DNA from 4 places in the Streptomyces sp. NPDC002536 genome. Region 1 is predicted to be linked to each of the others. Evidence: riboswitches for the same ligand, from Rfam matches in the RefSeq annotation. Region 1 holds a riboswitch; each other region holds the start of a gene.
What was found. Region 1 has a riboswitch for cobalamin ahead of metE (5-methyltetrahydropteroyltriglutamate--homocysteine S-methyltransferase). Riboswitches for the same ligand answer to the same signal wherever they lie in the genome.
Positions count from the first base shown of each region.

Region 1 (7,196 bases):
GGGGGATCGAGGAATTCGCGGAGCAGCTGCGCGAGCTGAAGGACCGTTCGGGGCTCAGCTACGGGGCCTTGGCGAAGCGGCTGCACATGAGCACGTCGACCGTCCACCGCTATTGCAACGGCGGTGCCGTGCCCGCCGACTACGCTCCCGTCGAGCGCTTCGCCCGGCTCTGCAGAGCCACCCCGCAGGAGCTGGTGGAGCTGCACCGCCGCTGGATCCTGGCGGACGACGCACGACGTTCCAGGGCGCAGGGCGAAGCGGAGGCGAAGCCGCCGGAGCGGACGCCGGAGCCGGTCGCGGCCGAGCCGGAGTCGGCGGTGGCGGAACTGCCCGCGCCCGCGCCGGAGTTCGAGCCCGCGCCGGAGTCCGAGGCCGTGCCCCGGCCGCGGTCCGGCGAATCGGCAGGCGCCGCCGGCGGCCGCCGCTCGCGCCGCGTGCGCCTGGGCGTCGTCGCAGCAGCAGCCGTCGGCATAGCCGTGCCCACCGCCCTCGTCGCCTGGGCGGCCACCACGCCGCCGGGTGCGCGCCAGGACGGGACGGACGCACACCGCGCCCGGTCGAACGTCTCCGGCGCGCCCCTCGCACCGTCCGGAGCCCCGGGCGGCACCGAGCCGGGCCGGGACGGCGCCGCGTCACCGGACGGCGGCAGCACGCCCACCGGAGGGACCGACAAGGCGGAGGGCGGAGGGAAGAAGCCCGACGGCAACAGCGGTTCGCCGGAGGAGGGCGCCTCCGACGGCAAGGACAACGGCGGCGGGCGCGGGAGCGACTCCGGCGAGCCGCTGACCGCCGACGTCCAGCCCTACACCCTCGCCGACCGCTGCAACACCATGTACGTCTCCGGACGGAAACCCGCAGAGGTGCCCGAACCGCCGAACGACACGGATACGCGTGCCTGGGTCACCGGGCTGCGGGCCGTGCCCGGCGGACGCCTGCACATCACCGTCGACGTGCAGGGCAAGAACGGCCAGGCCGTCGTGCTGCGGGCCCTGCACGTACGCGTCCTCAAGAGCACGGCGCCCCTGGCCTGGTCGGGGTATTCGATGGGCGACGGCTGCGGCGGCGGTCTCACCCCGGCCTTCTTCGACGTCGACCTCGACCGCGACCGGCCCACCGCCCGCCCCACCGCGGGGGAGCAGGGCGACGTCAAGATCCCGGCCACCGACTTCCCGTACAAGGTCTCCTCGACGGACCCGCAGCCGCTGGACATCCTCGCCCGCACCACCGGCCACGACGTGACCTGGGAACTGGAGCTGGAGTGGAGCAGCGGCGGCCGGTCCGGGACCTTGAAGATCGACGATCACGGGCAGCCGTTCCGCACGACCGCGGTCAAGGACCGGCCGCAGTACACCTGGCGGTTCGACCAGAAGGTGTGGGAGCCGCTGCCGGACTACGCGCGTAGGTAGGCGGCTTCCACGCCTCTACCCCTTGGGAGCCGGCCGGTAGGTGCACACGTGTGCACCCGTGCCGCTGGTGACCGAGGAGACCAGCTCGAAGGTGCGCAGCACACCGTCGTCGGTGAAGATCCTCTTCCCGCCGCCGAGGAGCACCGGGGTGATGATGAGCCGCAGCTCGTCGACCAGGCCCTCGCTCAGCAGGGTGCGGACGAGCGTGGGGCTGCCCATGACCTGCAGGTCGCCGCCGTCGGCCGCTCGCAGTTCGCGGATGCGGGCCAGGGCCTGGTCGCCGGGGATGCGCGTGGTGTTGTTCCACGTCAGCTCGGCGTCCTCCAGGGTCCCGGTCACGACGTACTTCGGGATGGAGTTCATCCGGTCGGCGAACGGATCGCCGGCCCGCTCCGGCCACGCCGCGGCCATCGTCTGCCACGTGCGGCGCCCGAACAACAGTGCCTGGGTCCTGTCCAGGGCCTCGGAGATGGCCCCGCCCATCACCTCCGGGTCGAAGAACGGGTGCGACCAGCCGCCGTGGGCGAAGCCGCCGTCGGTGTCCTCCTCGGCTCCGCCGGGTGCCTGCACGACGCCGTCCAGGCTCATGAATTCACTGACCACGATGCGCACGGGACTCACTCCTCGTTCTTCGTAACCGCAGGACGCGGCACGTGTTCGCGCCGCCGGGACGATCGTCGCACCGACCACTGACAACGCCGCGGTGCCAGGGCCTGTCCGGCGGATCTTCGCTCGTGGGTGCGGTGCGCCTCTGTAAGGGGCGCGGGGAACTGCGCGATCAGCCCCCACCGGCCTGCAGCCGACGCACCACCCCAGGGGTCCGGGGCGCAGCCCCGAGAACCTCGACTGCGGGAGCGTCGTGGCCGATCGCGCCCACGCGGCGGAGCCGCACAAAGTCACCGCCCCGCGCCCCTTACGGGGCGCTTCGGTGCCGGGCACAAGGAGGGCCCAAACGTGGTTCATGACACACGGCCTTGTGCGACCGGCATGTGAACACCGCTGTTCAAGTACCGGATCCCCGCCCTAGGGTGGCGCGTGCAGCTGGTTCGCCCTGCTCGCCAGGCAGGCGCGTCGCAAGAGGGAACCCGGTGGGAATCCGGGACTGCCCCGCAGCGGTGAGCGGGAACGACCGCCGTCATACGCACTGGGCCCCGTGACGGGTCCGGGAAGCGACGGCCATTAGGTGTCTGCCTTCGGCAGGCGCGCCCGTGAGTCCGAAGACCTGCCCGTTGCCCGCGTGCGACCGTTCGCGCGCGGAGATCTCGGTGACCTCGAGGGCGGGTCGGCGTTTACATCGAACGGGCGCTCCACGGCTGTGGCGTGGCCCGTCCGCCAACCCCTTCGCGTTCTCGCGGCGTTCCGAGATCCAGGAAGCAGCTCGCGAAGGAGAGTTTTGTGACCAGCAAGTCCGCAGCCGCGGCAGCGCGCGCCACCGTGTACGGCTACCCGCGCCAAGGCCGCAACCGTGAACTGAAGAAGGCGATCGAGGGCTACTGGCAGGGCCGCGTCACCGCCGACGCCCTGCGGGAGACGGCCGCCGGACTGCGCCGCACCACCTGGCGGCAGCTCGCCGAGGCCGGCATCCATGAGGTGCCGACCGGTGACTTCTCGTACTACGACCACGTCCTGGACACCAGCGTCATGGTCGGTGCGATCCCCGCCCGGCACCGCGCGGCCGTCGAAGCCGACGCCCTGGACGGCTACTTCGCGATGGCCCGCGGCACCCAGGACGTGGCGCCGCTGGAGATGACCAAGTGGTTCGACACCAACTACCACTACCTGGTCCCGGAACTCGGTCCCGACACCGTCTTCACCACCGACTCCGCCAAGCAGGTCGCCGAGCTCGAGGAGGCCCTCGCGCTGGGCCTGGCCGCGCGCCCCGTGCTGGTCGGCCCCGTCACCTACCTCCTGCTGGCCAAGCCCGCGCCCGGCGTCGGGCCCGGCTTCGAACCGCTCACGCTCCTCGACCGGCTGCTGCCCGTCTACGCCGAAGTGCTGGCGGACCTCAGGGCCGCCGGCGCCGAGTGGGTGCAGCTCGACGAGCCCGCCCTGGTCCAGGACCGCACCCCGGCCGAACTGAACGCCGCCGCCCGCGCCTACCGCGAACTGGGCGCCCTCACCGACCGGCCGAAGCTGCTGGTCGCCTCCTACTTCGACCGTCTCGGCGAGGCCCTGCCGGTCCTGGCCAAGGCCCCGGTCGAGGGCCTGGCCCTGGACTTCACCCGGTCCGCGGCCGCCAACCTCGACGACCTCGCGGCCGTCGGCGGACTGCCCGGCAAGCGCCTGGTCGCCGGCGTGGTCAACGGCCGCAACGTCTGGATCGACGACCTGGAGAAGTCGCTGGCCACCCTCGGCACCCTCCTCGGCCTCGCCGGCCGCGTCGACGTCGCGGCCTCCTGCTCGCTGCTGCACGTCCCGCTCGACGCCACGGCCGAACGGGACATCGACCTGCAGATCGTCCGCTGGCTCGCCTTCGCCCGTCAGAAGACGGGCGAGATCGTCACGCTGGCCCGCGCGCTGGAGCGCGGCACCGACTCCGTCGCGGCCGAACTCGCCGCCAACCGCGCCGACCTGGCCTCCCGCGCGGGTTCCGCCATCGCCCACGACCCGGCGGTACGCGCCCGCAGCGCCGCCGTCACCGAGGCCGACACGCACCGCTCGCAACCCTACGGCCTGCGCGCAGCGGCCCAACGCGACCGTCTCGGCCTGCCGTTGCTGCCGACCACCACCATCGGCTCCTTCCCGCAGACCACCGAGCTGCGCACCGCCCGTGCCGGCCTGCGTGCCGGACGCATCGGCACGGCTGCCTACGAGGAGCGCATCGAGGCCGAGATCCGCGAGGTCGTCGCCTTCCAGGAGAAGGCCGGCATCGACGTGCTCGTCCACGGCGAGCCCGAACGCAACGACATGGTCCAGTACTTCGCCGAACAGCTCACCGGCTACCTGGCCACGCGGCACGGCTGGGTCCAGTCCTACGGCACCCGCTACGTCCGCCCGCCGATCCTCGCCGGTGACATCTCCCGCCCCGAACCGATGACCGTCCGCTGGACCCGCTACGCCCAGTCGCTCACCCATCGGCCGGTCAAGGGCATGCTGACCGGGCCCGTCACCATGCTCGCCTGGTCCTTCGTCCGCGACGACCAGCCGCTCGCCGAGACCGCCCGGCAGGTCGCCCTCGCGCTGCGCGACGAGGTGAACGACCTGGAAGCGGCGGGCACTTCGGTGATCCAGGCCGACGAGCCCGCCCTGCGCGAGACCCTCCCGCTGCGCAGGGCCGACCATGCGGCGTACCTCGCCTGGGCCACCGAGGCCTTCCGCCTCGCCACCAGTGGCATCCGGCCGGACACCCAGATCCATACGCACATGTGCTACGCGGAGTTCGGCGACATCCTGACCGCCATCGACGACCTCGACGCCGACGTCATCAGCCTGGAGGCAGCCCGCTCCCACATGCAGGTCGCCGGTGAGCTGGCCGCGGCCGGGTACCCGCGCGAAGTCGGCCCCGGCGTCTACGACATCCACTCGCCCCGTGTCCCCGGTGCCGCCGAGGCGGCGGATCTGCTGCGGAAGGGCCTGGCCGCGATCCCGGGCGAGCGTCTGTGGGTCAACCCCGACTGCGGTCTGAAGACTCGCGGCTGGACGGAGGTTCGCGCTTCCCTGGAGAACCTCGTGGCGGCGGCCCGTGAGGTGCGCAAGGAGCTGGACGGCACGGCCTCCTGAACGTGAAAGGGCCTGGACCGGCGCGCGGTGCCGGTCCAGGCCGTCAGGTCGGCATGAGCAACTTCATCGGACGCCGTGAACAGCCTGCGGGTCGGTGGGCGGAAGCGCGGCCCCGGCCTTCAACGAGGCGGGCGGCGGGGTCACGTAGACCGGTGCCGGGTCGGGCTCGGGGGCACAGGTCCTGGCGACGAAGCCCTTGCCGGAGGGGAGGGCGCCGTCGCGCAGGTAGGCGGTGAAGGTGTCGTCCAGGCAGGCGTTGCCGTGGAAGAGGATCTCGTGGAAGCTGCCGCCGTTCTGGACGACCAGCTTCGATCCGGGCAGTGCCTTGTGCATGGCGACGGCGCCCGGGTAGGGGGTGGCGGCGTCCTCGGTGGCCTGGAAGAGCAGGACGGGCGGCAGGCCCTTGCCGGTGATCTTCAGCCGGCCGGCCCGGTCGCCCTGGTAGGGCCAGAACATGCAGGCGGCGTTGTACCACATGTTGTTGTAGGTGTAGAAGGGGGCGACGGCGTCGACCCCGGCCTGGTCCTTCTTCCAGAACTCCCAGTCGCGCGGCCAGTCGTTCTCGGTGCACTGGACCGCGTTGTACGCCGGGAACGTACCGTCGTCGGCGCCGGGGGCCGCGTAGCTGTTGTAGGCGATCGCCAGCGGGCGGGTGTCGTGCCGGGTGAGGTAGGCCGACAGCACGGTCGCCATCCGCGGCCAGCGCAGGAAGTTGTAGCCGCCGCCGTAGAAGGTGTCCTCGAACTCGGCGGGACCGATCCTGCCGGGGGCCGGGGCGGCGGCCACCGGGGCGGTGCGCAGCGCGTCCTCGACCTGGTAGTACTTCTGCTTCACCGTGGCGGCGTCGGTGCCCAGGTGGTAGACGGAGTCGGCCTTGGCGGTCCATGCCGCGAAGGCGTCGAACCGGCGCTGGTGCTCCTTGTCCTGCAGGATGTTGTGGTCGTACCAGCTGATGGTGGGGCCGACGATGCTGTCGAGGACCATCCGGCGCACGTGCGAGGGGAAGAGTTGACCGTACGTCGAGCCCAGTGAGGTCCCCCACGAGCCGCCATAGAAGTTGATCTTCTGGGCGCCGAGGGCCCGCCGGATGCTGTCCATGTCGCGCGCGTTGTCGACGGTGGTCATGTGCGGGAGGAACCGGCTCCAGTGCGCGGCGCAGTCGGCCGCGTACGTGGCCGACTTCTCCAGCCACGCCTGCGAAGTGCCCTTGCTGACCTGGTAGTCGGGCCGCTCGGCGTCGAAGTAGTGCGCGTCGCAGGTGATGTGCGGCTCGCTGGCGTTGGTGCCGCGCGGGTCGAAGCCGATCCAGTCGTACGTCGAGGCGACGTCCTGGGGGATCTTTCCGGAGATGTAGGCGGGCATCCACAGGCCGGAGTCGCCGGGGCCGCCGGGGTTCAGCAGGATCGGCCCCTGCTGCCTGCTCCTGGGCGCGGTGGCCGGGAGGCGGTTCAGCTTGAGCTTGATCCTGGTGCCGTCCGGATGCGCATAGTCCAGGGGCACGTCGAGCATGGCGCACTGCAGCGCGGGAGTGGTGGCGTCGTTGCAGGAGCTCCATGTGAGCTTCCCCTGGCCGGTGTTGCCGGGCGCGGGAAGGGATGCGGAGGCGGGCGTGACGCCCGCGAGGACTCCGCCGATCGCGGCGGCGGACGCTATCAGGGCTCTTAACCTTCTCATGGTGAGAAGGATGTGACATGTGCAATGTCACACACCCCTCCGGTCGGACGTGTTTTACCCAACTGTGATCCGGCGCCGGGGATTTGGGCGGAGTGGCCCGTGGCGGGGCCGGTCCGGGAACCGGCCCCGTCACGCCGGCGCGTCAGGCCGTCATCGAGGCGAGCACCGTGCGCAGGTCCTCGCCCGGCCGCGGGCGCAGGGCGTCCGCCAGCCGGTCCGCGCGGTAGTGCCAGTGGTGGTCCAGGTCCGGGTGCACCTCCTCCCCGTACAGGACCCGGCTGTTGCTGCCGAGCAGCTCCACCAGTTCGGCCGCCAGCTCCGGCCACGCGACGTGCCCGCTTACCGCGTTGGCCACGCCGTGCACCGGATCGTCGAGGCAGGCGGTCACGGCCCGCG
Region 1 is NZ_JBSFWU010000083.1:2,774-9,969, forward strand. It holds gene ACWD4B_RS25885 (helix-turn-helix domain-containing protein) at 1-1,406, shown strand, start outside; gene ACWD4B_RS25890 (dihydrofolate reductase family protein) at 1,422-2,018, opposite strand; cobalamin riboswitch at 2,432-2,650, shown strand; gene metE (5-methyltetrahydropteroyltriglutamate--homocysteine S-methyltransferase) at 2,802-5,126, shown strand; gene ACWD4B_RS25900 (alpha/beta hydrolase) at 5,190-6,800, opposite strand; gene ACWD4B_RS25905 (condensation domain-containing protein) at 6,943-7,196, opposite strand, start outside.

Region 2 (7,196 bases), on a different contig from region 1:
AGCACCCTGTTCAGCGGCGGCGACGCGGAGATCGGCACCGGTGTGCGGGCGGCCTGGTACGAGGACCCGGCGGCCATGTCGGGTGATCCGGCTGCCGCCGCCTCCGCGGACGAATGGCGCGCGCTCGCCGACTACTTGGCCCTCGCCCGACGCAGCACCGAGGAGGAGATCCGGTCATGAACCGTCCCACCCGCACCCGTATCGCCCTGCTGTCCACGGTCCCCACGCTGCTGACCGTTCCGTACCTCTGCCTCCTCGCTGCGCTGGGCATCACGCCATGGAGCCTCCTCCTTGCCGTGCCGGTCGCTCTCGCCGTGCACGCCGCCGTCACCTTCGTCCGTCTGCGGTCCGTGCGCTCTCAGCCGTGACCGGCCGGGTCTACGTCTGCTGCAACGCCCCGAGAACCCACGGCATGTGCATCTCGGGGGATGCGATGAGCACGGGCGTATCGCCGTCCCGGCACTCCGCTATCAGGAAGTTGGTGAGGTCCGGGCCGGGGTCCGACCGGTACGGCGGACGGACGCGCTCCACGACGAGGGTGCGCGGCACGGCCTTGCGGGCGAAGTGACCAGTGGGATCGGGGGTTGTGGCGAGCAGGCCGGGACCGGCCACAAGGATGTGGAAGCCGTCCACGCTGTAGGGGACATCGCCGATGATCAGGCCCTGGCAGATCTCCTCCTTGCCGGGAACGACCGGGCCGATCTCGACCGTGTCGGTCTCCTGCCGTCGGTCCTGGCGGACTTTCACAACGGCCACGGCGGCCGCCACGGCCAGGACGGGCGCGGCTCCGGCAGCGGCGTACCGCAGGGCCTCCCCCGTCCCGTCCCCCGCATAACCGGCGATGCCCCCCACGATCGCGATGCAGACGCTCGCCGTGGCCGGGATCGCGATCTGCCACGGTGCCCTCAGCCGCGAGGACCCCGAACGGCGGGCCAGCCAGTAGGCGCACCAGAGCGAGTTCAGTACGAGGGCCGCCAGGGCCATGCCTATCGCGGTCGGCATCCGGAAGTCGTCCGTCGGATCCTCGTGGGTGGACTGCCGCAGGCCGTGGAAGTCGATGAAGCGGATGTGCCCGCGCCAGTACCACAGGGTCACCGGGTCGCCCTTCCCGACTGCGGCGAAGACCGGGTACGCCTTCTCGTTCATCCTGACGTGGTGGGGCGTCCCGTCGCGTTCGGCGAGGTCCAGCCAGTACCGCGGTGTCTTGCGGTTGGCGTCCGTCTCGGTGCCCTTCACCGTGGCGCCGACGGGCCGTTCGCAGTCCGGTGCCGGGGCGGTGGCCGGGCAGGGCGAGGCCGCTTTGAAGTCGCGCTCCTCGGCGTGGAGGCCGGGGACGGTGACGAGGAGCAGGATGCCTGCGGCGACCGCGAGGACGAGGCCGGTCACCGCGACAGCGATGGCCGACCGGCGGTCCTTGGGTAACACGTCGGCCCTACGAGCCTTGATCAACATGGCGTCATTGTGCGCCTGCGGTTGCGGGGCCCGCGGGCGGGGTTCCGCCCGTCCCCGCCAGCCGGAGCTCCAGCCGGTCGAGGGCGGCACGTATGCCGTCGCCGTAGGCGTCGTCGCCGAGGGCGTCCGCGTGCTCCCGGGCCCGGGACAGGTGCTCCAGGGCCAGCGGCGCGTTCCCCGTCCTGCGGTAGCTCTCCGCCAGGTTGAGGTGCAGGGACGGGCGGAAACCGCGGACCGCGAGCGAGGCGTGGTGCTCCCGGACCCGGTCGTCGGTCAGCGACTCCGCGGCCTCCAGGGCGCGCAGGTCCCAGGCCAGTTCGTCCTCGGGGTCCGGCTGGACATCGGCCATGTAGTGGGCGAGGACACACCGGTGGAAGGCGTCCCCGTCCGGGCCGATCTCCTGCCAGATCTCGCCGAGGCGCACCCGGGCGCCTTCCGCGTCGCCCTCGCGGTGCAGCGTCACCGCGGCCTCGATGCGGGTCATCGTCGCGTCCTCGTGTGTCATGGCGGCCTCGCCCTCCTCCGTCACCGGCTTCGTCACCGACTGTGATGGAGCGTACGAGGAGGGTCTGACAACGGCCCGGATCCCGCGGTCACGCGAACGACGGCGCGATCCGCTCATGGATCAGCCGGAGTTGAGCCGGTACGTCCGCCGCGTCCGGAAGGTCGCACCCGGAAGGTCGCATCCGGAAGGTCGCATCCGGCGAACGCCCCGACCAGGATCGACAGCCGGCGGCGAAGGCGAACCGGCCGCAGCAGGAGCGGAAGTCGCCCCGATGCATGATGCCGCCGTGGCCGCCGTGACACCTCCCGCGCCCCGCGAACGGCCCCCTCACCGCCTCCGCGCGCCCCGGGCTGACCGTCCCCGCCCCGGGCGGCTCCCAGGCCCCTGAAGCCCCCTCGACGCACCACCCCGGCGCCGCCCAGGCGTTGCCCCGACACCGCCTCAACAGCCCTCAACCCCCCCGCCCGTTAGCACATTCCGCAACCGCCCGACGACGCCCCGACACAACATGTGGGGGCGCTCCCGACCCCCGGCACTAGATGTATGCTCGTCCTCGCTGTCGTCGCAGGGGAATCCGGTGGAAATCCGGAACTGTCCCGCAACGGTGAATGTATGCGCATATGCGCTCCACAAGTCCGAGGACCTGCCGCCAGCGCGCCCACGTCCGAGCCGCCCCAGGGCCCGGCATGGGTGATGAACACGTCCGGGCCCCGCGGGTTGGGCCGATGGGCGCTGTCCGGCATGCCCCGAAGAAGTGTGCCGGTACGCGTTCCGTCGAGCGCCTCCCGAGCGGCCCCAGCCGACCAGCCGAGCGAGGGAGAGCCACACGTGACCATCGCGCCCGCCGATCCGGTCTCAGCAGCCACTGCGGAGGAGACCGGTGGCCCCGGGACCGCGCTGCTGCGCACCCTGACCGATCTCACTGCCGATCTGCCCGCCACCGACCCCGGCAAGGTCGCCGCCGCCGCGCTGCGCGGCCGGCACCCCGGGTCGGACGAGGCCGAGCTGCGGTCCCTGGCCACCGAGGCCGCCGCCGGGCTGATCGCCGAGGAACCGCAGTACTCGCGGCTCGCGGCGCGGCTGCTCACGCTCGCCATCCGGGAGGAGGCGGCCGGGCAGGGCGCGGTCTCCCTCTCCGCCTCCGTCGCCGTCGGGCACCGTGAGGGCCTGATCGCCGACGACACCGCCGCGTTCGTCGCCGAGCACGCCGAGCGGCTCGACGCGCTCGTGGACGGCGCCCTCGCCGACGGTGCCGACGACCGGTTCGGGTACTTCGGCCTGCGGACGCTCCACAGCCGCTACCTGCTCCGGCACCCGATCACCCGCAACGTGATCGAGACGCCGCAGCACTTCCTGCTGCGCGTCGCCTGCGGTCTGGCCGAGGACCACTCCGTCCGGGCCCTGGAGGACGTCGCCGAGCTCTACCGGCTCACCAGCACGCTCTCGTACCTGCCGTCCTCCCCCACGCTCTTCAACTCCGGCACGCGCCACCCGCAGATGTCGTCCTGCTACCTGCTGGACTCGCCGCTGGACGAGCTGGACTCGATCTACGACCGCTACCACCAGGTCGCGCGGCTGTCGAAGCACGCGGGCGGCATCGGGCTCTCCTACTCCCGCATCCGCTCCCGCGGTTCGCTGATCCGCGGCACCAACGGGCACTCCAACGGCATCGTGCCGTTCCTGCGCACCCTCGACGCCTCCGTCGCCGCGGTCAACCAGGGCGGCCGGCGCAAGGGCGCGGCCTGCGTCTACCTGGAGACCTGGCACGCGGACATCGAGGAGTTCCTGGAGCTTCGCGACAACACGGGCGAAGAGGCCCGCCGCACCCACAACCTCAACATCGCGCACTGGATTCCGGACGAGTTCATGCGCCGCGTCGAGGCGGACGCCGACTGGTCGCTGTTCTCCCCGGCGGACACCCCCAACCTGGTCGACCTGTGGGGCGACGAGTTCGACGCCGCGTACCGCGCGTACGAGGCCCAGGGCAAGGCCGTCAAGCAGATCCCGGCCCGCGTCCTCTACGCCCGCATGATGCGCACCCTCGCGCAGACCGGCAACGGCTGGATGACGTTCAAGGACGCCTCCAACCGCACCGCCAACCAGACCGCCGAGCCGGGCGCGGTCGTCCACTCCTCCAACCTCTGCACCGAGATCCTCGAGGTCACCGACGACGGCGAGACGGCCGTCTGCAACCTCGGTTCGGTCAACCTCGCCGCGCACCTGGGTGCCGAGGGCGAGATGGACTGGGAGAAGCTGGACCGCACGGTCCGCACGGCCGTCACCTTCCTCGACCGCGTCGTGGACATCAACTTCTACCCGACCGAGCAGGCGGGCTCCTCCAACTCCCGCTGGCGGCCGGTCGGTCTGGGCCTGATGGGCCTGCAGGACGTGTTCTTCCGGCTGCGGCTGTCCTTCGACTCGCCCGAGGCGAAGGCGCTCTCCACCCGGATCTCCGAGCGCATCATGCTCGCGGCGTACGAGGCCTCGGCCGACCTCGCCGAGCGGCACGGCCCGCACCCGGCCTGGGAGGCCACCCGCACCGCCCGCGGCGTGCTGCACCCCGACCACTACGCGGACGCCACGGCCACCTGGCCGGAGCGCTGGGACGCCCTGCGCGCCCGGATCACGAAGACCGGCATGCGCAACTCGCTGCTGCTCGCCATCGCCCCGACCGCCACGATCGCCTCGATCGCCGGCGTCTACGAGTGCATCGAGCCGCAGGTCTCCAACCTCTTCAAGCGCGAGACCCTCAGCGGTGAGTTCCTCCAGGTCAACACCTACCTGGTGGAGGACCTGAAGCAGCTCGGCGTGTGGGACGCCACCACGCGCGACGCGATGACCGACGCCAACGGCTCGATCCAGGACCTGAAGTGGATCCCGCAGGAGGTGCGCGACCTGTACCGCACCGCCTGGGAGATCCCGCAGCGCTCCCTGATCGACATGGCCGCGGCCCGCACGCCGTACCTGGACCAGAGCCAGTCGCTGAACCTCTTCATGGCCTCGCCCACCATCGGCAAGCTCAGCTCGATGTACGCGTACGCCTGGAAGCAGGGCATCAAGACGACGTACTACCTGCGTTCGCGCCCGGCGACCCGCATCGCCCGTGCGGCGTCCGGCAATTCGGCCGCCCCCGCCACCATTCCGGTGCAGCAGGCCGCGCCCGACGCGGACGCCATCGCCTGCTCCCTCGAAAACCCCGAGTCCTGCGAGGCCTGCCAGTAATGTCTTCCGAGAAGAACCTGCTCGACCCGGGCTTCGAGCTGACCCTGCGTCCCATGCGGTACCCGGACTTCTACGACCGCTACCGCGACGCGATCAAGAACACCTGGACCGTCGAGGAGGTCGACCTCCACTCCGACGTCGCCGACCTCGCCAAGCTCTCGCCGGGCGAGCAGCACATGATCGGCCGCCTGGTCGCGTTCTTCGCGACCGGTGACTCGATCGTCGCGAACAACCTCGTGCTGACGCTGTACAAGCACATCAACTCCCCCGAGGCGCGGCTGTACCTGTCGCGGCAGCTCTTCGAGGAGGCCGTGCACGTCCAGTTCTACTTGACGCTGCTCGACACCTACCTGCCCGACCCGGAGGACCGCACCGCCGCGTTCGCCGCGGTGGAGAACATTCCGTCCATCCGCGAGAAGGCGCAGTTCTGCTTCAAGTGGATGGACTCGGTCGAGAAGATCGAGAAGCTGGAGACGAAGGCCGACCGCCGCCGCTTCCTGCTCAACCTGATCTGCTTCGCCGCGTGCATCGAGGGCCTGTTCTTCTACGGCGCGTTCGCGTACGTCTACTGGTTCCGCAGCCGCGGCCTGCTGCACGGCCTGGCGACCGGCACCAACTGGGTGTTCCGCGACGAGACGATGCACATGAACTTCGCGTTCGAGGTCGTCGACACCGTGCGCCAGGAGGAGCCCGACCTCTTCGACGACGAACTCCAGCAGCAGGTCACCGACATGCTCAAGGAGGCCGTCGAGGCCGAGCTGCAGTTCGGCCGGGACCTGTGCGGCGAGGGCCTGCCGGGCATGAACACCGAGTCGATGCGCGAGTACCTCCAGTGCGTCGCCGACCAGCGCCTGCAGCGCCTCGGCTTCCCGGCGGTCTACGGCTCGCAGAACCCGTTCTCCTTCATGGAGCTGCAGAACGTCCAGGAGCTGACCAACTTCTTCGAGCGCCGCGCGTCCGCGTACCAGGTGGCGGTCGAGGGCACGGTCTCCTTCGACGACGAGTTCTAGAAGCCCCGCTTCCCCGCGCCCCGTCAGGGGCGCGGGGAACTGCGCGAGCAACCACCGTCGGCCCGCAGCCGACAACGAAGGGCCCGTACGGAACGCATCCGTACGGGCCCTTCGTCACGACGACTAGTCGTTCGCAACGACCGGGTACCGCGGCGTACCCTCCTCCATCTGCCGCAGCGCATCGCGCCGCTCCCGCTTCGACAGGCGGTCGATGTACAGGCGCCCGTACAGGTGGTCCGTCTCGTGCTGGAGGCAGCGGGCGAAGTAGCCGGTGCCCTCGACGCGGATCGGGTTGCCCTTCGTGTCCTGGCCGCTGACGACCGCGTAGTCGGGGCGGGCCAGGGCGGCGTAGGCCGTCGGGACGGACAGGCAGCCCTCGTTGGAGTCGTCCAGGACGCGGCGCTCGGCCGGCAGGTCCTCCAGGACGGGGTTGCAGACCGCGCCGACGTGCCGGAGGCCCTCGTCGTCCATGCAGTCGTAGACGAAGACCTTGAGGTCGACGCCGATCTGGTTGGCGGCGAGGCCGACACCCTCGGCCGTGCGCTGGCTGGCGAACATGTCGTCGACGAGCTGCGCGAGCTTGTCGTCGAACTCGGTCACGTCCTGGCACTCGCGGTGCAGGACGGGGTTGCCGACGACGGTGATCGGGCGGGAGGTGCCGCGCTCGCGGTGGGCGAGCTCGCGCTCCTCACAGTCCTCGGTGTCCACGATGAACTCGCTGTTCACCGACTGCTCAGTGTCTTGCTGCGCCATGTCCGCCGTAAGCCTCTCTCACAACCCGAAAGCAATATCGTGCCCGGAATCCGCAGGGCTCATACAGGGTACGGGGAGCTTCGGCCACCGCTCAGCAGACCTCTTCGAGATCCCGCCATTCCCGGGTGTCCGGGCTGTCGGCGACCCAGCCGTCCAGCAGGCCCCGCACCAGGCCCGCGGGCGCCGCGATGCCGCACTCGCGCTCCGGCACCCACAGCGAGCCGGAGCCGGCCGTGCGGTGGCCGAGCGGGCCG
Region 2 is NZ_JBSFWU010000006.1:72,458-79,653, reverse strand. It holds gene ACWD4B_RS04110 (MerR family transcriptional regulator) at 1-180, shown strand, start outside; gene ACWD4B_RS04105 (hypothetical protein) at 177-368, shown strand; gene ACWD4B_RS04100 (hypothetical protein) at 379-1,452, opposite strand; gene ACWD4B_RS04095 (hypothetical protein) at 1,457-1,957, opposite strand; cobalamin riboswitch at 2,497-2,622, shown strand; gene ACWD4B_RS04090 (ribonucleoside-diphosphate reductase subunit alpha) at 2,786-5,179, shown strand; gene ACWD4B_RS04085 (ribonucleotide-diphosphate reductase subunit beta) at 5,179-6,189, shown strand; gene def (peptide deformylase) at 6,313-6,942, opposite strand; gene ACWD4B_RS04075 (tetratricopeptide repeat protein) at 7,034-7,196, opposite strand, start outside.
Region 2: linked by a shared signal. The riboswitch ahead of ACWD4B_RS04090 (ribonucleoside-diphosphate reductase subunit alpha) and the one ahead of metE (5-methyltetrahydropteroyltriglutamate--homocysteine S-methyltransferase) in region 1 are both predicted to bind cobalamin.

Region 3 (7,196 bases), on a different contig from region 1:
CCGTACAGGGATTCACCCGCTGGAAGATCACGTCCGTCAAGGTGCCGGGCAACCCCCTGGTGACGCACGAACTGTACTGCGCCGCCTGCACCAACAGCTCGGGTCCATGCGCGGAGATCGACAGCGCCCTCGACTGGGCCAGGCGGCACTCCGGCACCAACCCCGACCACACCGGCTACCGGGAGATCGCACACCGGCACTGGAAGACCACCCCCGAGGCGCCGATCACTTTGTAGGCCGCCTCCCGCCCGGCCGTCATCGGTCACGATCGGCCGGGCGGGTTCACCTGAGCGGGCTTGGCGAAGTGCGGTGCGTGATCGCGCCCCGAAGGGGCGCGGGACAGTTACATATGCGGCTCCGCCGCGTGGGCGCGACCAGCCACGACGAGCCCGCAGTCGACGCACCACCCCTCCCGCGGAGCGCCTAGTTCCGGTACCGGAACACGATCCGGCCGCGCGTCAGGTCGTACGGCGGGAGCTCCACCAGCACCCGGTCCTCCAGCATGACCTTGATGTAGTTCTTGCGGATCTTCCCGCTGATGTGCGCGAGCACCTGATGGCCGTTTTCCAGCTCCACCGTGAACATGGCGCTGCGCAGGCACTCGACGACCTTGCCCTCGACTTCGATGACGTTCTTGTTCTTCGTCATCGCACCAGCTCCAGGTTGCTGCTCATCGGCCGGGCGCCGATGCCCTCGAACAGCGCCGAGGCCGCTCGGTTGGACTCCTGGACTTCGGTCCAGGCCTCGGCGAACCCGGAGCGGTGCAGCGTCCCCAGCGCGTGGGCCAGCAGCGCCCGCGCGATGCCGCGGCGCTGCTCGCCGGCCCGGACCGCGACCAGCCCGATGCGCGGCCGGTTCACCGTCACCACCCGGATCAGGCCCAGGTAGCGGTCCGGCGCCGCGGCCACCGCGTACTTCGACGGGTCGACGACGGTGTCGCCTTCGGGGCGGGGAATTACTTCCGCGGGCATCGACTGCCACCCGACGGTCGCCTCGACCTCGTCACGGATCGCGCGGTCCACCGCCCGCAGCAGACTCTCGTCCGCCCGGCCGGCGGGCACGATCGTCACGCCCGAGGGTGGCAGGACTTCTTCAAGCCCCGTGATCCGCGGGTCGGTCGGCACGACGTACTCCCGCTCGCGGCGCCGTATCGTGAAACCGGCCCGGCGCCAGCCGGCCGTCAGCTCGACGTCCGCTTCGTCGACCACCGTGTACAACGGCGCCGGCAGTTCCGCCAGCATCGCCTCGGCGAGCCGGTCGAAGGCGGCATCGTGCCAGGCGTCGATACTGACGAACAAGCGCCCGTCGGGCCGGTGTTCCGCATGTCCGCGGCCGACCACCAGGTCGTCATCCAGTGCATGCCATTGCCTGTCCGCGACGCGCGTGATCATCACCGCGTTCTCGCTCAGGCCGGATATGAAAGGCTTCGTGTTCATCGGAGTCCCTTTCCAGGAGTGCCTCGGTCTCAGGCGCTCCTGGCGACACCGAACGTCAGCCGCCGGACCGTGACGGGTTGAGGGAGCACCCATGGGTAACTGTGTTCACGGGTCTCACCTCCATACGACGACTTCACGGTCCACCGCGAAAGTAGCAGCGGGGCGCCGCCTCGCTCAAACCCTTTTCCTGTGAGCTCGTAACGCCTCACCCTTCACCCCGCCGGCAGGTGAATCGTCTTGTGCTCCAGATACTCCGCAAACCCCTCCGGCCCGAACTCCCGCCCCATCCCGGAGGACTTGTAGCCCCCGAAGGGGCCCATCATGTCCAGGCTGAAGGTGTTCACGCAGTACGTCCCCGTACGCACCCTGCGCGCCACCTCCACACCCCGCTCGACGTCCGTCGTCCACACGCTGCCCGACAGCCCGTAGTCCGAGTCGTCGGCGATCGCGACGGCCTCCTCCTCGTCCTCGTAGGGCAGCAGGCAGACGACAGGGCCGAAGATCTCCTCGCGGGCGATGCGCATCGCGTTGTCCACGTCCCCGAAGAGCGTCGGCTCGACGTACCAGCCCTTCTCCCGGCCGGCCGGACGGCCGCCGCCCGCGAGGATCTTGGCTCCTTCCTCCCGCCCGAGCGCGATGTACTCCAGCGAGCGGTCCCGCTGCCGCCGCGTCACCAGCGGGCCGACCGCGGTCGCCGGGTCGAGCGGGTCGCCGACGGTCAGCTCCGAGGCGGCAGCGGCCAGCCGCTCGGCGAGCTCCGCGTAGTGGACGCGCGGGGCCAGGATGCGGGTCTGGGCAACGCACGCCTGGCCGTTGTTCATCCAGGCGCTGGGCACGATGCCGGCGACGGCCGCGTCCAGGTCGGCGTCCGGCAGGACGATGGCGGCGGACTTGCCGCCCAGTTCGAGCGTGACGCGGGTCAGGTTGCGCGCGGCGACCTCCATCACGCGCTTGCCCGCCGCGACCGACCCGGTGAAGGCCACCTTGTCGACGCCGGGGTGCCCGACGAGGTACTCGCCGGTCTCCCGCCCGGCGGGCAGGACCGACAGCACGCCCTCCGGCAGCCCGGCCCCCGCGGCGATCTCCGCGAGGAGGTACGCGTCCAGCGGCGTCTCGGGCGACGGCTTGAGGATCACCGAGCAGCCGGCCAGCAGCGCGGGCGCCAGCTTCGTGGCCGCGGTGAACTGCGGCACGTTCCAGGGCACCACGGCCGCCACCACGCCGACCGGCTCGCGCCGCACGAGCAGCGGGCCGAGCGCGCCGGGGCGGCGTTCCTCGTAGGGGAAGTCGCGGGCGACGGAGATGGCGCAGTCCCACACCATCACCGCGCCGAGCGCCTGCGCGAGGACGCTCCAGGAGTAAGGGGAGCCGTTCTGCGCGGAGATGACGCGGGCGAACTCCTCGTGCCGGGCGGCGATCGCGTCCTTGATGCGGGTGACGACGGCGATCCGCTCCTCCGGCGGCAGGCCCGACCAGACCCCGGAGTCGAAGGCGGTACGGGCCGCGGCCACGGCCCGGTCGACGTCGGCGGGCGCGGCGTGCGGCACGCGCCCGATGGTCTCCTCGGTGTGCGGCGAGACGACGTCGAGCACGGCGTCCGTCGCCGGTTCCACCATGGTGCCGCCGATGAAGAGCCGGTCGTGCTCGGCGATTCCGGTCATCCGTGAACCCTCCGTATCTGACGTCCCATCAGATGCTCCATCAGATGGGGATAGCAGCTCCCCGCGGGACGGGCAATGCATGTGCGGTGCGTAACCGCCCCACCACGGATGCAGGCGTCCGGTTAAGGTGTCCGGAACAACTTCATCCCACCTCGGAACGGGGGAAGCCGGTGCGAATCCGGCGCTGACCCGCAACCGTGAGCAGGGCCCAGGGGGCCTGTGAGCCGGAGTACCCGCGCCGAGGAGGAAAAGGCTCACCCGTCGAGGTATGCGGGGCCGGGCCGGTGCCCCGCGCCCCTGCGCGGCGACCGCCGCGCGGCTGCGTACGCCCTCCCGTACGGACTCGTACAGACACCGAGAGGCACCGACCCCCATGGCCCCCTCCTTCGCCGTCCACGCGCGCCGCGGCGCCGCGGCCCTGGCCACCGCCGCCGTGCTGGGCGCCGCCGCAGCGCCCGCGGCCTTCGCCGACGGCTCCCCGTCCCCGGCGGCCCCGGGTCTGTACGGCGCCAAGGACCCCAAGTTCGACGGTGTCTTCCGGCAGTCGCTCGCCCTCGTCGCCCAGCACGCGGTGGGCGTCTCCCCGGCCCCCGCGGCCGTGGACTGGCTGGCGGGCCAGCAGTGCTCCGACGGCGGCTTCGCCGGCTACCGCGCCGACACCGGCAAGGCCTGCGACCCCAAGGCCGGCGAGTTCACGGACGCGACCTCCGCCGCCGTGCAGGGCCTCGCGGCCGTGGGCGGCCGGGACGCGGCCGTGCAGAAGGGCCTCGGCTGGCTCAAGGAGCACCAGAACGAGGACGGCGGCTGGGGCATGAGCCCCGGCGCGGCCAGCGACGCCAACTCCACCTCCATCGCGGTCGGCGCCTTCGCCGCCGCGGGCCAGGACCCGGCGAAGGCCACCGGCAAGAGCGGCAAGAGCCCGTACGACGCGCTGCTGTCCTTCCAACTCGGCTGCGACAAGAAGGAGGACGAGCGCGGCGCGTTCGCCTACCTGCCGCAGAACGGCGAGCTGCAGGCCAACGACCTCGCCTCGACCGCGGCCGCCCTGGCCGCCCTCGGCAAGGGCTTCGGGACCGGTGCGCCGGAGCAGGGCGACAAGCCCGTCAAGCCGCTGGACTGCGCGGGCGACGAGAACGCGAAGCCCAAGGACGCGGCCGCGGCGGCCGACGCCGTCGCCGGCTACCTGGCCAAGAAGCTGGACGCGAACGGCGGGCAGCTGAAGTCCTCGATGCCGGGCGCCCCGGAGGGCCCCGACTTCGGTGCCACCGCCGACGCCGTGATCGCCCTCGCCGCGGGCGGGCACCGCGAGGCGGCCGGCAAGCCGATGGCGTGGCTGCAGTCCAAGGACAGCAAGACCGCCGAGTGGGCCGCGGGCGACCCGGGCCGCCTCGCCAAGCTGATCCTCGCCGCGCGCACCGCGGGCACCGACCCGCGCGCCTTCGGCGGCGCGGACCTGGTGCAGCAGCTCGCCGCGACGGGCCCGAAGGCGGAGGGGCCGGCCATTCCGACGAAGTCCGGGGAGAAGGAAGGGACGAACGGCCGCAGCTTCGGCGGCTGGTGGATCTTCGGCGTCCTCTTCGTCGCCAGCATCGGCGTCGGCTTCCTCCTCAGCAACCGCAGGAAGAAGCAGCTGTGATGCGCAGGATGCACAAGGTGTGCGTCCTGCTCGCGGCCGGGATGCTCGCCGTGCTCGGCGCGGCACCCGCGCAGGCGGCCGGTTACCGCTACTGGTCCTTCTGGCAGGCGGCGGGCGGCGGCAAGGACTGGACGTACGCCACGCAGGGCCCGGCCACCGCACGCCCCGGCGACGGGGAGACGATCGGCTTCCGCTTCGCCGTCAGCGCGGACTCCGCGCAGGCGGCGAAGCCGCGGGGCGCGGCCGACTTCGCGGCGGCGTGCGACGCCACGCCCGCGAAGGACGGCAGCAAGCGGGTGGCCGTCGTCCTCGACTTCGGCACGGCCGCGGACGCCCCCGCGGGCGCCGCCCCGCCTGCCGCGCGCACCGCGTGCGCCCAGGTCGGCACGGACGCGAGCGCCGGGGAGGCGCTGGCCGCGGTGGCGAAGCCGCTGCGCTACAACTCCTCCGCGCTGCTGTGCGCGATCGCCGGGTACCCGGAGTCGGGCTGCGGCGAGCAGGTGGGCAGCGACAGCGGCGAAAGCAAGCCTTCCGCAGCGCCGGAGAAGAAGAAGGACGACGGCGGGCCCTCCGCCGGCCTGGTCGCGGGCATCGCGGCCGTGGCCGTCCTCGGCGCGGCCGCCGTCTGGCAGACCCGCCGCCGGCGCGGATAGGGAAACATCGGGTGAGGAACAGCGGCGCTCTGCACGCCGGCGCATGGTGGATCTGGGCCCTGGGGCTGGCCGCCGCGGCATCGCGGACGACCAACCCCCTGCTGCTCGGCCTGCTCGTCGGCGTCGCGGGCTATGTGGTGGCGGCCCGGCGGACGGACGCGCCGTGGGCGCGCTCGTACGGGGCGTTCCTCAAGCTCGGGCTGGCCGTCATCGGCATCCGCCTGGTCTTCGCGGTGGTCCTGGGCTCGCCGATTCCCGGTACGCACACGCTGCTCACGCTCCCCGAGGTCCCGCTGCCGGACTGGGCGCGCGGGGTGCGCATCGGCGGCCGGGTGACCGCGGAGGGCCTGGTCTTCGCCCTGTACGACGGGCTGAAGCTGGCCGCCCTGCTGATCTGCGTGGGCGCGGCGAACGCCCTCGCCAACCCGGCGCGGCTGCTGAAGTCCCTGCCGGGTGCGCTGTACGAGGCCGGGGTGGCGGTCGTGGTCGCGATGACGTTCGCGCCGAACCTGGTCGCGGACGTGGCCCGGCTCCGCGCCGCCCGCCGCCTGCGGGGCCGCCCGGACCGGGGCCCGAAGGCCCTGCTGCAGGTGGGGGTGCCGGTGCTGGAGGGCGCGCTGGAACGGTCGGTGGCCATGGCGGCGGCGATGGACGCACGGGGCTACGGGCGCACGGCCCGAGTCCCGCGCTCGGTACGGCACTTGACGAACGTCCTGACGCTCGGCGGCCTCACCGGGGTGTGCGCCGGGACGTACGGGCTGCTGGCGGACGAGGGTGCCGGGTACGGCATGCCGGTGATGGTGGCGGGACTGGCTGCCGCCGTCGGGGGCCTGCTGCTGGGCGGGCGCCGGTCGGTGCGGACCCGGTACCGGCCGGATGTATGGGGGGTGCGGGCGTGGCTGGTGTCGGGGTCGGGGGTGACCGTCGCGGTTCTGATGACCCTGGCGCCGGAGGCACCGCTGCACCCGGGTGTGGTCCCGCTGACGGCACCGGTGTTGCCGCTGGGGGCGGCGGGGGCGGTGCTGGTGGGGTTGCTGCCGGCGTTTGTTGCGCCCCGGCCCCACCCTTTCGCCGGTCCTCAAACGCCGGACGGGCTGATTTCAGCCCGTCCGGCGTTTGAGGACGAGCGGCGGAGCCGCGACAAGGGGGTCTGGGGCGCAGCCCCAGGAAACGGGGAAAGGGCGGGTCAGGGGCAAGGAAAAACCACCCACGACAACGAGGCGGCACAGTGATCCGGTTCGAGAACGTGACCGTCACCTACGACGGCGCCGCCAAGCCGTCACTCCGCAACGCGGACCTCACCGTCCCCGAAGGCGAGTTGTGCCTCCTGGTCGGCCCCTCCGGCACCGGCAAGTCCACCCTCCTCGGCACCGTCAGCGGCCTCGTCCCGCACTTCACCGGCGGCACCCTCCACGGCCGCGTCACCGTCGCGGGACGCGACACCCGCACGCACCGCCCCCGCGAACTCGCCGACGTCGTCGGCACGGTGGGCCAGGACCCCCTCGCGCACTTCGTCACCGACACCGTCGAGGACGAACTCGCCTACGGCATGGAGTCCCTCGGCCTCCCCCCGCACACCATGCGCCGCCGCGTCGAGGAGACCCTGGACCTGCTCGGGCTCGCCGCCCTGCGCGACCGGCCCATCGCCACCCTCTCCGGCGGGCAGCAACAGCGCGTCGCCATCGGCTCGGTGCTGACCACGCACCCGCAGGTGCTGGTCCTGGACGAGCCCACCTCCGCCCTGGACCCGGCCGCCGCCGAGGAGGTGCTGGCCGTGCTCCAGCGCCTGGTGCACGACCTCGGCACCACC
Region 3 is NZ_JBSFWU010000007.1:53,108-60,303, forward strand. It holds gene ACWD4B_RS04645 (DUF7848 domain-containing protein) at 1-236, shown strand, start outside; gene infA (translation initiation factor IF-1) at 424-648, opposite strand; gene ACWD4B_RS04655 (GNAT family N-acetyltransferase) at 645-1,436, opposite strand; gene ACWD4B_RS04660 (aldehyde dehydrogenase) at 1,649-3,097, opposite strand; cobalamin riboswitch at 3,206-3,353, shown strand; gene ACWD4B_RS04665 (prenyltransferase/squalene oxidase repeat-containing protein) at 3,471-4,733, shown strand; gene ACWD4B_RS04670 (SCO2322 family protein) at 4,733-5,386, shown strand; gene ACWD4B_RS04675 (energy-coupling factor transporter transmembrane component T) at 5,359-6,618, shown strand; gene ACWD4B_RS04680 (ABC transporter ATP-binding protein) at 6,615-7,196, shown strand, end outside.
Region 3: linked by a shared signal. The riboswitch ahead of ACWD4B_RS04665 (prenyltransferase/squalene oxidase repeat-containing protein) and the one ahead of metE (5-methyltetrahydropteroyltriglutamate--homocysteine S-methyltransferase) in region 1 are both predicted to bind cobalamin.

Region 4 (7,196 bases), on a different contig from region 1:
CGGTCCAGGTAGGTCGTGTAGCCGACCAGGTCCTCCGCCGCCGCCAGCACGCCCCGCGCCTCCGGCGTCAGCCACAGCGGACCCGCCGGGCCGAGCCCGACGACCGTGACCTCGCCCGCACCCGCGCCCTCGACAGGCTCAGCACCCACGCGACTCGGCAGCACCGCCACCGAGAAGTACGGCACCGACTCCGGGTCCACGTCCGCGACGCGGCCCGTGCGCTCGCCGCTCATCGTGGCGCGCTCGACGTACCGTGCCTCCGCCAGGCGGCCGGAACGTTCCAGCGCGCCCTTCACCGCCGGGAAGGTGCGGCCGAGCTTCATCACCACCGCCGAGTCGGTGGCGGCCAGGCGGGCCGTCAGCTCCTCCTCGGGCAGGGTGCCCGGAAGGATCGTCAGCACCTCCTCGCCCTCCACCAGCGGTTCGCCGAGCCGGGCCGCGGCCGCGCTCACCGAGGTGACGCCGGGGACGACCTCGGTCGGGTAGCGGTGGGCCAGCCGCTTGTGCATGTGCATGTACGAGCTGTAGAAGAGCGGGTCGCCCTCGGCCAGCACGGCCACGGTGCGCCCGGCGTCCAGGTGCGCGGCCAGCCGCGCGGCGGCCTCCTCGTAGAACTCCTCCATCGCACCCCGGTAGCCGCCCGGGTGGTCGGTCGTCTCCGTGGTGACGGGGTAGACGAGCCGCTCCTCGATGTGGTCGGGGCGCAGGTGGCGTTCGGCGATGGAGCGCGCGATGGAGCGGCCGTGCCGGGCGCTGTGGTAGGCGACGACGTCGGCGGCGGCGATGACCTCCACCGCCCGTACGGTCATCAGGGACGGGTCGCCGGGGCCGAGGCCCACTCCGTAGAGCCGTCCGGGCTTGTGCTCGCTCACTCTTCCTCGCTCGCTATCGCATTGATCGCGGCCGCGGCCATGGCACTGCCGCCGCGCCGCCCCCGCACCACCAGGTACTCCAGCCCCAACCGGTTGTCCGCCAAAGCCTCCTTGGACTCGGCGGCACCGATGAAGCCGACCGGTATGCCGAGGACGGCCGCCGGGCGCGGTGCGCCCTCCGCGACCATCTCCAGCAGGCGGAACAGGGCGGTCGGCGCGTTGCCGACCGCCACCACCGCGCCGTCCAGCCTGTCGCGCCACAGCTCCAGGGCCGCGGCGCTGCGCGTGGTGCCCATGCGCCGGGCCAGTTCGGGCACGGACGGGTCGGCGAGGGTGCACAGCACCTCGTTGTCCGCGGGCAGCCGCTTGCGGGTGACCCCACTGGCGACCATGTTGGCGTCGCACAGGATCGGCGCACCCGCGCGCAGCGCCTCGCGGGCGCGGGCCACGGCCTGCGGGGACCAGGCCAGGTCGCGGACGAGATCGGTCATCCCGCACGCGTGGATCATGCGGACCGCCACCTTGCTGACGTCCGGCGGCAGTCCGCCGAGGTCGGCCTCGGCGCGGATGGTGGCGAAGGACTGGCGGTAGATGGACGCGCCGTCCTTGTCGTAGTCGAACACTGTGCCCTCGTCGCCCTTGTCGTTCATCGTGTGGTGGTACGGGCCGTCGCCACGGCGCCGGCCAGGTCTGCTGCTGTCACCGTCCGCGCGGCTTCGCCGGATATGCCCACCCGGTAACCGCCGCCCGTCGCCAGCACATCCACCCACCGGCCGTCGGTCGGCCGGCCGCAGCGCCGCTCGCACCCGGACCAGTACACGGGCAGGGGCTCCCCGCCGTGGGGCTGCTCGTGCGCGAGGCAGGCCGCCGCGTCCGCCCGCACGTCCGCAAGAGACTTGGCGCATCCGGGGCGGCCGGCGCAGGCGCCCGCGCGGTGCCACGGCGACTCCGTCGAGGTGATCAGGCCCGCGTCGGCGAGTTCCGTGAGCCGGGCCGCCGCCGCCGTCGCCGTCGGCAGGCCTGGGACGACGATGCCGCGCCAGGGGGTCACCCGGAGTTCGCCCGTGCCGGCGGCGTCGGCCGTCTCGTACAACTGCCGCCACTGGCCGGTGCTCAGGCGGCCGAGCGGGGCCGTGACCGACAGCGCGGTCCGGCCGCCGGGGCCGGGGACGAGCCCGGGGGCCGTGGGGGCGCCCGTCCGTGGAGCCCTCTCGGCAGGTTCGGCGGCGATGCCTTCGGCGGTGAGCCGCTGCCCCAACACGTCGAGCCGCGGCCGCTGTCCGGCGGGGAACTCGGCGATCCGCCAGGCGGTGCTGCCGGTGCGGCGGCGCTCGGCCAGGAACCACTCGGCCGCGAGTACGGCCGCGCGCGGGGCGTGCGCGGCGGGGATGCGCAGGCAGGAGCCGGCCGCCGCGTAGGAGAGCAGGGCGTGCCCGTCGTCCGTTGCGATCAATGTCACATCGGGGGCGAGTGCGGCGATATCGCCGCGGCCGTCGTCCAGACCGAAGAGGAAACGTCCGGAAAGTTTAGTGATGTCCGGGTTCGCGCAGAGGAGTTGGTCCAGTGCGCGGGACCAGGCCTGGACGTCGGCGGGAGCCGGGCCGTCGAGGCCGCAGAGCGGGGTCGCCGCCACGTTCCGTACCCGGTCGTGCTGTTCGGAGGGCAGCAGGCCCGCTTCGTGGAGGCGGATGCCGAGTTCGCCGCCGCAGGCATCGGGGAGACCGCGGAGCTGGACGTTGCCGCGGGAGGTGAGGTCGAGGTGGCCGTCGCCCAGTTCGTCGGACAGCCGTGCCAGGGCTTCTGCCTGACGAACCGTCAGAAGCCCGCCCGGCAGGCGGACGCGGGCCAGTGCACCGTCGTCCGCGGCGTGCAGCCGTACCGCGCCGGGGCAGCGGTCGCCGCCGGTGCGGACAGGGGGATCGGAGGGGGCGGGCATGGCGGCGAGCATACCCACGGTGGGGCGGCGGTGCTGGGCTTGTCTACCGGCTGCGGAGCGGTGGGGGCTGAGCGCGCAGTTCCCCGCACCCCTTCGGGGCGCGCCCCGCTAGTATGACCACGCCAGCGACGGCGACAGGGGAGGAAGCCGGTGTGATTCCGGTACGGTCCCGCCACTGTGAGCACGGCGGTGAGACGCCGGGCGAGTCAGGAACTCCCGCCGTCCTCACGACCACCCGGGGCGCGGACCCCGAGGAAGGCCAGCCGCAGCATGCGCATCCTTCTCCTGTCGACGTCCGACACCGACCTGCTCAGCGCCCGTGCGGCCGACGGCCCGGTGACGTACCGGCTCGCCAACCCCGCCCGGCTGGATCTCGACGGGCTGCCCGCGCTGCTGGAGGGCACCGACCTCGTCGTCGTACGGCTCCTCGGCGGTGTCCGCGCGTGGCAGGAGGGGCTCGACCTGCTGCTCGCGGGGGAGCGGCCCGTCGTCGTCCTGACCGGTGAACAGGCGCCCGACGCCCAGCTGATGGAGCACTCGACCGTGCCCATCGGCATCGCCGCCGAGGCCCACGCCTACCTCGCCCACGGCGGGCCCGCCAACCTCGACCAGCTGGCGCGGTTCCTCTCCGACACCGTGCTGCTCACCGGCCACGGCTTCGAACCGCCCGCCCCCGCCCCCTCGTGGGGCGAGCTGGAGCGCACCCCGAAGGCGGCGAACCCCGACGGCCCGCTCGTCGCCGTGCTCTACTACCGCGCCCACCACATGAGCGGCAACACCGCCTTCGTCGACGCCCTCTGCGGCGCCGTCGAGGACGCCGGCGGCCGGGCGCTGCCGCTGTACGTCGCCTCGCTGCGCGCCCCCGAGCCCGAACTCCTCGACGCCCTGCGTGCGGCCGACGCCGTCGTCACCACCGTGCTCGCCGCGGGCGGCACCCGGCCCGCCGACGCCTCGGCCGGCGGCGACGACGAATCCTGGGACGCCGGCGCCCTCGCCTCCCTGGACGTGCCCGTCCTGCAGGCCCTCTGCCTGACCGGGCCGCGCAGCGCGTGGGAGGAGAACGACGAGGGCCTCTCCCCGCTCGACTCCGCGACCCAGGTCGCCGTGCCCGAGTTCGACGGGCGCATCATCACCGTCCCGTTCTCCTTCAAGGAGGTCGACGAGGACGGCCTGCCCGCCTACGTCGCCGACCCCGAGCGCGCCGCCCGCGTCGCCGGCATCGCCGTGCGCCACGCCCGCCTGCGCCACATCCCGGCCGCCGAGAAGCGGATCGCCCTCGTGCTCTCCGCCTACCCCACCAAGCACTCGCGCATCGGCAACGCCGTCGGCCTCGACACCCCCGCCAGCGCCGTCGCCCTGCTGCGCCGACTGCGCGCGGAGGGCTACGACTTCGGCGCCGAGGAGGTCCCGGGCCTCGCGTCCGGCGACGGCGACGAGCTCATCTACGCCCTCATCGAGGCCGGCGGCCACGACCAGGACTGGCTCACCGAGGAACAGCTCGCCCGCAACCCCGTCCGCATCCCGGCCGCCGACTACAAGCGCTGGTACGCCGGGCTCCCGGCCGAACTGCGCGAGGCCGTCGAGCAGCACTGGGGGCCCGCGCCCGGCGAGATGTTCCTCGACCGCAGCCGCAACCCCGAGGGCGACATCGTGCTGGCCGCCCTGCGCCGCGGCAACCTGCTGATCCTCATCCAGCCGCCGCGCGGCTTCGGCGAGAACCCCATCGCCATCTACCACGACCCCGACCTGCCGCCCTCGCACCACTACCTGGCCGCCTACCGCTGGATCGCGGCCTCCCGCGAGGACGGCGGCTTCGGCGCCGACGCGATGGTCCACCTCGGCAAGCACGGCAACCTGGAGTGGCTCCCCGGCAAGAACGCCGGCCTGTCCGCCGCCTGCGGCCCCGACGCCGCCCTCGGCGACCTCCCGCTCGTCTACCCCTTCCTCGTCAACGACCCGGGCGAGGGCACCCAGGCCAAGCGCCGCGCCCACGCCACCCTCGTCGACCACCTCGTGCCGCCCATGGCCCGCGCCGAGTCCTACGGCGACATCGCGCGCCTGGAGCAACTCCTCGACGAATACGCCCAGATCTCGGCCATGGACCCGGCCAAGCTCCCGGCCATCCGCGCCCAGATCTGGACCCTGATCCAGGCCGCCCGCCTCGACCACGACCTCGGCATGGAGGAGCGTCCCGGGGACGACGGCTTCGACGACTTCCTGCTGCACGTCGACGGCTGGCTGTGCGAGGTCAAGGACGCCCAGATCCGCGACGGCCTGCACGTGCTGGGCAACGCGCCCACCGGCCCCGAGCGCGTCAACCTGGTCCTGTCCATCCTGCGCGCCCGGCAGATCTGGGGCGGCACCGCCGCCCTGCCCGGCCTGCGCGAGGCCCTCGGCCTCGACGAGTCCGCCGCGACGCGGACCACGGCCGACGAGGCGGAGGAGAAGGCACGCGCCCTGGTCCAGGCCATGGAGGACGCGGGCTGGGACCCGGCGGCCGTGCCGGCCGGGCACGGTGAACAGGTCGCCGCGATCCTGGAGTTCGCCGCCCGCGAGGTCGTACCGCGGCTGGCCGCGACCACCGACGAGATCGACCACGCGGTGCACGCCCTCGCCGGCGGCTTCGTCCCCGCCGGCCCGTCGGGTTCCCCGCTGCGCGGCCTGGTCAACGTCCTGCCGACCGGCCGCAACTTCTACTCCGTCGACCCCAAGGCCGTCCCCAGCCGCCTCGCCTGGGAGACCGGGCAGGCCCTCGCCGACTCCCTGGTGGAGCGCTACCGCACCGACAACGGCGACTGGCCCACGTCGGTGGGCCTGTCCCTGTGGGGAACGAGCGCCATGCGCACCGCCGGTGACGACGTCGCCGAAGCCCTGGCACTGCTCGGCGTCCGTCCGGTGTGGGACGCCGCGTCGCGCCGCGTGACGGGCCTGGAGCCGATCGGACCGGAGGAACTGGGCCGCCCCCGCATCGACGTCACCCTCCGCATCAGCGGCTTCTTCCGCGACGCCTTCCCGCACGTGATCGGCCTGCTGGACGACGCGGTGCGGCTCGCCGCCTCGCTGGACGAGCCCGCCGAACAGAACCACGTCCGCGCCCACGCCCAGGCCGACCTCGCCGAGCACGGCGACGAACGCCGCGCCACCACAAGGATCTTCGGCTCCCGGCCGGGCACCTACGGCGCCGGACTGCTCCAGCTCATCGACAGCCGCGACTGGCGCACCGACGCCGACCTCGCCGAGGTCTACACGACCTGGGGCGGCTACGCCTACGGCCGCGGCCTCGAAGGCCGCCCGGCCCGGGCGGAGATGGAGACGGCGTACAAGCGCATCGCGGTCGCCGCCAAGAACACCGACACGCGCGAGCACGACATCGCCGACTCCGACGACTACTTCCAGTACCACGGCGGCATGGTGGCCACGGTCAAGGCGCTCAGGGGCACCGCCCCCGAGGCCTACATCGGCGACTCCACCCGCCCGGAGACGGTCCGCACCCGCACCCTCGTCGAGGAGACCTCCCGCGTCTTCCGCGCCCGCGTGGTCAACCCCCGCTGGATCGAGGCCATGCGCCGCCACGGCTACAAGGGCGCCTTCGAACTCGCCGCCACCGTGGACTACCTGTTCGGCTACGACGCCACCACCGGCGTCGTGCCCGACTGGATGTACGACAAGCTCGCCCAGACGTACGTCCTCGACCCGGAGAACCGCGCCTTCCTCCAGGAGGCCAACCCCTGGGCCCTGCACGGCATTGCGGAGCGGCTGCTGGAGGCCGAGAGCCGGGGGATGTGGGCCAAGCCGGACCCGCAGACCCTGGAGGGTCTGCGGGACGCATTCCTGGAGACCGAGGGCGAGTTGGAGGGCGGGGAGTAGCTCCGGTTCTGTTTTGACTGCGGGCCGTCTGTGGTTGCTCGCGCAGTTCCCCGCGCCCCTGACGGGGCGCGAGGGCCCGTTAGGATCCTCGGATGATCATCACAAGACGGCTCGCGGCGGGTGCGTGTGCCCTGCTCGCCGCCCTGGCCGGGGGCGTGGTGCCGGCGCACGCCGCCGACGGGCCCCCGAAGGACTCCCCGAAGGTCGAGCTGGTCCTCGACGTCAGCGGCTCGATGAGTACGCGCGACATCGACGGCGGTTCCCGCATGTCCGCCGCGCAGCAGGCGTTCGACGACGTCATCGACGCGCTGCCGGACGGCGTGCGGCTCGGCATCCGTACCCTCGGCGCCACCTACCCCGGTGACGACAAGGAGATCGGCTGCAAGGACAGCAAGCAGCTGTACCCCGTCGGCAAGGTGGACAAGACCGAGGCCAAGACGGCCGTCGCCACGCTGCGGCCGACCGGCTGGACGCCGATCAGCCTCGCGCTGCGCGGTGCCGACCAGGACCTCGGCACCGAC
Region 4 is NZ_JBSFWU010000117.1:722-7,917, forward strand. It holds gene ACWD4B_RS30280 (precorrin-2 C(20)-methyltransferase) at 1-872, opposite strand, end outside; gene ACWD4B_RS30285 (precorrin-8X methylmutase) at 869-1,522, opposite strand; gene cobG (precorrin-3B synthase) at 1,519-2,808, opposite strand; cobalamin riboswitch at 2,921-3,043, shown strand; gene cobN (cobaltochelatase subunit CobN) at 3,079-6,675, shown strand; gene ACWD4B_RS30300 (VWA domain-containing protein) at 6,768-7,196, shown strand, end outside.
Region 4: linked by a shared signal. The riboswitch ahead of cobN (cobaltochelatase subunit CobN) and the one ahead of metE (5-methyltetrahydropteroyltriglutamate--homocysteine S-methyltransferase) in region 1 are both predicted to bind cobalamin.